2 regions of the Lactococcus sp. FSL K6-0773 genome follow, and region 1 is predicted to be linked to the other one. Evidence: riboswitches for the same ligand, from Rfam matches in the RefSeq annotation. Region 1 holds a riboswitch; the other holds the start of a gene.
What was found. Region 1 has a riboswitch for thiamine pyrophosphate ahead of thiM (hydroxyethylthiazole kinase). Riboswitches for the same ligand answer to the same signal wherever they lie in the genome.
Positions count from the first base shown of each region.

Region 2: linked by a shared signal. The riboswitch ahead of thiT (energy-coupled thiamine transporter ThiT) and the one ahead of thiM (hydroxyethylthiazole kinase) in region 1 are both predicted to bind thiamine pyrophosphate.

Region 1 covers NZ_JBBOVF010000001.1:528,401-532,479, reverse strand. The annotation lists gene thiE (thiamine phosphate synthase) at 1-405, opposite strand, end outside; gene thiD (bifunctional hydroxymethylpyrimidine kinase/phosphomethylpyrimidine kinase) at 395-1,198, opposite strand; gene thiM (hydroxyethylthiazole kinase) at 1,212-1,964, opposite strand; TPP riboswitch at 2,045-2,147, opposite strand; gene MHB61_RS02620 (glycosyltransferase) at 2,249-4,079, opposite strand, start outside.
Region 2 covers NZ_JBBOVF010000001.1:1,490,467-1,494,545, forward strand. The annotation lists gene MHB61_RS07160 (MetQ/NlpA family ABC transporter substrate-binding protein) at 75-935, opposite strand; gene MHB61_RS07165 (MetQ/NlpA family ABC transporter substrate-binding protein) at 1,079-1,939, opposite strand; TPP riboswitch at 2,522-2,621, shown strand; gene thiT (energy-coupled thiamine transporter ThiT) at 2,668-3,216, shown strand; gene MHB61_RS07175 (aminoacyl-tRNA deacylase) at 3,280-3,756, shown strand; gene MHB61_RS07180 (biotin transporter BioY) at 3,867-4,079, shown strand, end outside.

The DNA.
Region 1 (4,079 bases):
CAAATAGTCAGCCCCACTCTTTTGAGCGCTTTCTAATTCCATATCATTACTGACAGAAAGTCCTACCCACATTTCTTGGCCAATCAGCTCACGAATTTTACTGACAGAATCATCGTCTTGTCCGACATGAATCCCGTCAGCTGACAATTCACGCGCTAATTCAACATCATCATTCACAATAAAAGAAACAGCCGCTTTCTGAGCTACTTCTTGTAGTCTTTTTGCTACTTCTAATCGTTGATTTTTATTTTTATAAATTGTTCCCTTATCACGAAATTGATAAACCGTTACTCCACTTTTTATGATTACAGAAATTTTATCGATTGCATCATCAATTGAAAGTTTTGGAAAATCTTGTGGGCCAGCAATAAAATATGCCCTCAGGTCTAAAATTTTATTTTTCATTAATTGTCACCCAATGGTTTAACGGTCCGTGACCGTGACCAACATTGATTGTTTGTGAAATAGCTTCAGTAATAAACAATTTAGCTTTTGGCATCACTTCTTTTAAATCTTCTCCTAAAGCTAAATGAGCTGTAATATAAGAAGAAAGTGTATCTCCGGTTCCGTGTGTTCTTTCTGTCAGTAATCTTTTAGAGTCATAAGTACTGACAGAACCATCTGTCATCAATAAATAATCTCTGACCAGTTCTCCATTGCCATGTCCCCCTTTAATCAGCACATTTTTAGTACCTAACTTTTGAATATCATGAAGGGCTTTTAAAACTTCCTTTTCGTCAGTAATTTTATAGCCACACATAACCTCTGCCTCTTCCAAATTGGGAGTGACCAATTCTGCTAAAGGTAACAATTCATTTTTTATCAAATCAATGGCTTCTCTTGTCAAAAGAATTGCCCCGCCTTTAGCCACCATTACCGGATCCACCAGCAAATGCTTCGGTTTATATTTTTTCAAGCCTTGAATTACCGCTTCAACTTGAGCAGTATCAAAAAGTGCCCCCGTTTTAGCTGCCGAAATTTCCAAATCAGAAAATACTGAGTCAAATTGAGCCAAAATAAAAGCTTTATTTGTCGGTAAAATTTCTTGTACTCCATAGGTATTTTGCGCTGTCAACCCTGTCACAATCGTTGCCGAATATACTTTTTGATTATGAAAAGTTTTTAGGTCAGCATTAATACCAGCCCCACCAGAAGAATCAATTCCAGCGATTGTCACAACTTTAGAAACATCAATCATTTCTTTTTCTCCCTTATATAACCTCTTGCGTCGCTTGATAAATTTTATCAAGAAAACGATTCACAAAATTTCCTGGTAGATTTTCTACTTGCTCAGTAGCTTTCACACCAGATTCACCGAAGAATTCTGTCGCTTCATAAGCCGCCTTAAATAAATCATCAGATACAGCCGCAAAAGTTCCAACAATTGCTGACAACATATCCCCACAGCCAACATTAATTTTAAAAAGTGGACTATCAGTTTCAACAAATAGTTCCTCAAACCCATTAGAAATAACATCAACTTTTCCAGTTTGAATAATGACTGCCCCTGTTTTTTGAGCAGCAACTCGCGCGTGCTCAACTTCTAAATTTGACTCAAGTGCATCAATTCCTTTGTTCAAGCTTTCTTTATCAGCAAACCAAGCAATTTCCGCTGAATTCCCACGAATGATATCAAATTTCACCTCTTGCATTAATCTTTTGACAAAATTTGCTCTAAAAGGGACATTGACAGCAACTGGGTCCAAAATTAAAGGTTTGTGCTTTTGATTTGCTAACTGACAAATAGTCAAAAAAAGCGGATAATCCTTTTCTGAAATGGTTCCAATATTAACCACTACAGCATCTGCAATTTCAACTAAAGTTTCACTTTCTGAAATTTCCGCAGTCATTAATGGTGAACCACCAGCAAAACTAATCGCATCCGCAACTCTTTGTGGAGTTACAAAATTCGCTAAATTTAAGATAAGTGGTTGTTTTTCTTGAATCTTTTCTAAAATTGACATCAAAAAACTCCTTTATTAACACAAGGAGGGCTCTAGTATGATAAGAAAGTAAGCTAAAAGATTTTCATAAAGAAAATACAATTAAAACTCGGACACATTCTTACGCAGGTCTTAACCTGTTCAAGTCTGATGGTCTTTCTCAACCGGTAATTTTAGTTTTTACCAGTACCCATTGTGTTATTGATTTATTATTAAAACTACAACTACTTTAACATATTTAAACTAAAAAAACTAATTTCGCAAATATACAAAAGAAAAAACCTAGCCCAAAAGGCAGGTTTTTCTTATTTTTTATGCTCATCAATATGAGGGTCAACACTTTCTTCTTGACGATTAGCTTTTACCCAATCATTTTTAGAGTTGAAATATCGAATGGCTGACTGCGGATAAATTTGAGTTAAAATAAGTAGAAATTTCGTCAGATTAACCGTATCTTTCACTACATCCCACACCCTTGTTTTTTCTTGAGATTTTCCTTTGTTATAAAGAATAGCCCATACAAAATTCACAAAGATAATATAAATTGACATCACGATAAAAAGCACAACAACAATTTTAAGTGATTGAGTAATCCCTGATAGGATAGCAGAATTAACAATCATAATCAGTGTATAAATTACAATGATATATTCAATCCCCATTAACCAAGGTTTCAGTAGGGTCATCAATAATTCAAACTTCTGTTTATTCTGCAATTTTTTTGACCGAATCGTCGGTAAAATATATTTTGAAGATTGAATATTTCCCTGTGCCCATCGCACTCGTTGTTTAACCAAAGCTTCATTATCATTGATAATCCCTGTCTGTTCAATGTAAATATCATCAAATTGAGCATTTTTAACTTCAATATCTGACAGAAAGAGACGAGTTGATAAATCAAAATCTTCAACAAGTGAATCTGTCCAAGGGTCTTCATTCAATGCCTGAAGAGTACTTAATTTACAGAACTGTCCATTTCCACCAAAAGCAACTGTATTGGTCAAAGTCCGAAACATCTGTGTCGCATTGATAATTTCAGAAAATTCCAAGTCTTGTGAAGCATCTTTAATCAAATTGGCAACACGAACCTTGGATTGCAAACCAGTAAGCTTAGCATCATGATTGAAAGCCATATTTACTTTTTCAAAATAATTGTTATCAAGTTTTGTATCGGCATCAATTATCGCAATAAGAACATCCTCCGGAGCAATTCCAGCTTCTTGAATTTGTTCACTAATTTGATAATAAGCCCAATTCAAAGCCGTCCCTTTTCCTTTTTGCGCATTAGGTTTAATACGTCTTAGAACATTCAATCGAGAATCTTGAATTTCAGAAATTTTTTCTAAGCTCCGATCATCACTTGCATCATCAATAACAGTTACCACTAGATTTTCGTAATCATTTTTTAAAATACTTTTTAAAGTTGTTTGAATCACTAATTCTTCATTCAGACATGGGATTAAAACATAGATATGGAACTGCTTTTTTAGTCCTTCATTTTTTAAAGTAAGAGCGTTAATTCTTTGTCTTTTACTATAAGAATACCAAAGAATGAAGACTTCCACAGTATAATAAAGAAAAACAAAAATTGAAAAAAGAAAGAAAATATAATTGATACGGTCAAAAATATCAAAAACCAAATAACTTTGTTTCCAATAATGATATCTTACAATATATAAATAGAGGAAAGGCAAGCTTGAACCAATATATAGCAATATCTTCGTTCTTGGTCTGATAAATTTTTTCAAACCTGTATAGATTGTCAAAAGCATAATCACAACAACTTCAAAAATTTGTAGCGCAAAATAACTATTAAAAATTTTGTTATTAAAATGAATAAAATTAGTTGGTGGATTAAGAAGGAAAAGATAAGCATAAACTCCCAGAGCAACCAGTATTAATACATAAATTGGTTTTAATGACAGTATCTTTTTCTTTGATTTTTCTCCCTTATATCCAATAACTAAAGCAAAAGCAATAATTGGTAGGACGAATTGAGAAAATACAGTCAATCCTTCTATCCAATGTGCCAAAAAGACATTATAATTAAGCTCAATGCTATTAAAGAAACCTTCTTGAGCAAAATTAAAGGTAATATTTACTTGAGTTCCTGAATAAACGATTAATGCAACGATG
Region 2 (4,079 bases), 960 kb from region 1:
TTCACAAGTGTTCAGACCTTCTTTGAACGATAAGCCTCTCAATGAAGAGAGACTTATTTGAGTATTAAAAACAATTATTTTAATTTCAAGCCCCAAGCAGGAATTGTACTCTTGTCCGGATAAGCCTTAGCAATAGTTTTTTTGGTTGCTTCTGTTTCATAAGCTTTGACAACATCTTTATAAACAGTGTTGTTTTCGTCTTTTTTATTAGCAACAATAATATTAATCCATTGTTGGCTATCTTTATTAACTGGTTCTGTAAAAATGGCATCAGATTTCTTTAAACCAGCAGTAACGGCATAATTATTATTGATAACTGCTGCATCGACTGAATCTAAAGCACGCGCAGTTTGTGAAGCATCAAGTTCTTTAATGACCAAATTTTTTGGATTTGATGTGATATCTTTGACCGTCGCCAGTGTTTGACCAGAAACATCCAATTTAATCAATCCCGCAGACTTCAAGACATAAAGGGCACGACTTTCGTTAGAAGCATCATTTGGTACCGCAATGGTTCCACCCTCTTTGATATCTGAAATATTTTTGAGTTGTTTTGAGTAAACACTGATTGGCGAAATCACTGTATCCCCAATCGCCACTAAATTGCCATTATTTGCTTTATTCCATGCTTTTAAAAAAGCATAATGTTGAAAGGCATTTAAGTCAATATCGCCATTTTTCAATGCTGTATTTGGCTGAGTATAATCCGTAAAGTGTGTGAATTTCAAAGTAATTCCATATTTATCTTTAGCAGTTTTAGATACCGTTTGCCAAATGCTGTCATCTTCTTTTGTTCCTGTCATTATCCCAATTTTCACTGTTTTATTTACCGTTTTATTTGCTTGAGATTTTTGACCAAAGCCGATAAATGCAGCAATAGCTACAATAACAACAACAATTATTCCAATAATTATATTACGATTTCTAGGATTCATAATCTTCTCCAATTTCTACTGACCAAACCGTTCGTAATCAGTTTGAGTCTTCTGTCAGTAAAATTTATTAGCCCTAAGGCAGAAATTTCTAAAGTAGAAATTTCCAAAGTTTTCACCTAACCGTTACTTTTTAACGAAATTACTTAGTCGAGTTTCAATCCCCAAGCAGCAATTTTTCTCTTATCAGGATAAGCTTTCTCAATTGCTTTTTTCGTTGCTTCAGTTTGGTAGGCTTTCACAACTTCTTTATAAATTTTGTTATTAGCATCTTTTTTATTTGCAACGATAATATTAATCCATTGCTCGCTATCTTTGTTTACAGGTTCAGTATAAATAGACTCTTCAACCGTTAATTTTGCTGTTGTTGCAAAATCGTCATTAATTACTGCCGCTGTAATTGAATCAAGCGCACGCGGTGTTTGTGCCGCATCTAATTCTTTAATGACCAAATTTTTTGGATTTGAATTAATATCTTTGACTGTCGCAAGTGTATCACCTGATACAGAAAGGCCAATCAAACCAGCATTCTTCAAGACATAAAGTGCACGACTTTCATTTGAAGCGTCATTAGGTACTGCAATTGTATCTCCTGATTTAATTTGGCTCAATGAAGTAATTTTTTTAGAATAAAGACGAATTGGTGAAATTGTTGTATTACCAATTGCTTTCAAATCACCGTCATTAGCTTTATTCCAAGCATTCAAGAAAGCATAATGTTGGAAGGCATTCAAATCAATATCGCCGTTTTTCAAAGCTGTATTTGGTTGTGTATAATCTGTAAAATGAGTGAATTTTAAAGTAATTCCATATTTATCTTTAGCTGTTTTAGAAACAGTTGACCAAATGGCATCATCTTCTTTTGTTCCTGTCATTATTCCAATATTCACAGTTTTATTTGCCGTTTTACTTTCACCAGATTTATGATTAAAACCGAAAAATGCAGCGATAGCAACAATTACAACAACAATAACGACAATTAAAATATTTCTGTTTCTTGGATTCATTTCTTCTCCCTTTTTTCTAATTGATTTATTTTTCAAAATCAATTATTCCCCTTTTGATAAACTTTTTACATCTATTAGAAAAATTAACCGTGCACCTGTTAATTTTTCTAATACTAAACAAATTCTTCAAGATAAAGCGCTCATGCTAAATAAAAATAGCTCATTTCATATAAAGAAACGAGCTATATCGTGGTCCCATTCTTGATTTAAGCACTTTTTAGTTCACTGAAAATTTTCAGATCCCAAAGGCAACTTTCAAGTTCAATAACGAGAACCATTCCGTCAAGAGCTTAGTTAAACCTCACTCTTGCTACGCTTATCAAGCCATTTTCATTGCTTCACTCAGGCTTGCTCTCACCGCTACAAGCTCTCTGTGCTGACCTTCACAATTACTTACTCGACCGCTTTTATTTTGTCCGAATTTGTGTATAGACTTATTCTAACAGACTTTCGTTTTTTTTGAATTATTGATTTTTTATGTTGCCTTAAATATTTTTTAAGTTTAATTTATAAAATAGATTAACAATCTTAAAAAAATGCTTTTCAACTTAAAATATGCTAAACTTAAAGGGTAAAAATAAATATTTGCACAATGGGTCTATTGATAAAACTGTCAGTAGCGAGAAATACCATCTGACCTGATCTGGGTAATGCCAGCGTAGGAATGTGTTAAGACAAATGTCTAATTTCTAACCCTCCTTTTGTGCGCATCAAAAAGGAGTTTTTTTATGTCTAATTCTAAGTTCAATGTCCGTTTATTAACGGAAATTGCCTTCATGGCGGCACTCGCCTTCATCATCAGCCTTATTCCAAATACTGTTTATGGCTGGATTATTGTTGAAATCGCCTGTATCCCAATTCTTATTCTCAGTTTTCGTCGCGGCCTAACAGCTGGACTTGTTGGTGGATTAATCTGGGGAATTCTGTCAATGATTACTGGACACGCTTATATTTTAACCTTGTCTCAAGCTTTTCTTGAATATCTCATCGCCCCTGTTTCACTTGGAATTGCTGGACTTTTCCGCCAAAAAACAGCCCCTCTAAAACTTGTACCAGTTCTTTTGGGAACTTTTGTTGCTGTTCTTCTTAAATACTTCTTCCATTTTATTGCCGGAATCATTTTCTGGAGCCAATACGCTTGGAAAGGCTGGGGAGCCGTGGCTTATTCTCTTGCTGTCAATGGAATCAGTGCAATTTTGACTGCTATTGCTGCATTTGTCATTTTGATCATTTTCGTCAAAAAATTCCCTAAACTTTTCATTTATAGCAATTACTAATAAAATCTGTCAGTAAAATTATTTTATCTTGTCAGTCAGCACAAATTCTTCTATAATAAAGCTATGTCTAAAAAGCAAAAATTAAAGAAAACACTTGTAGAACAAATTCTTGATAAGGCAAAAATTGAGCATACTGGACTTGCAATTAACGCTTTAGAAAGTAATAGCCTCCCTGTGGATATCAGCCGCAGTGATATTTATAAAACCCTAGCACTAATCGGCGATAAAACTGGCCCTGTCATTGGTATTCTTCCACTGACAGAGCATTTGTCAGAAAAAAAATTGGCCAAAGTTTCGGGCAATAAAAAAGTAAGCATGATTCCTCAAAAAGACTTGCAAAAAACGACAGGTTATATTCACGGTGCAAATAATCCTGTGGGGATTTGGCAAAATAAAAAATTCCCAATTTTCATTGATTCTATTGCCTTAGAGCACGACTTTATCGTTTGTTCAGCTGGCGAAGTTGGGCGTAGCATAAAAATCGCTCCTAAAGTCCTTGCTGACTTTGTTCATGCTCAATTTGTCGAAATTAGAGAATAAAATTACTGACAGAATTTCTGTCAGTAATTTTTTGTTTATTAAAGCAAGAGTTTGCAAAAATTCTTCTTTTTTAGTATATTTTATTTTATACATAAAACAAAGGATTCTTAATGCAAAATACAAAATTATATTCTTTAACCCTAATTGCTCTTGGTGCAGCAATTATTGCGGTTCTCTCTCCTCTGTCTATCCCAATTGGTATTGTGCCCGTCACCTTACAAACACTTGCCGTAGGACTTGTTGCCACAGTACTAAAAGCGCGTGAAACTTTTTTTGCTATCTTACTCTATCTCCTGCTAGGATTTATTGGAATTCCCGTATTC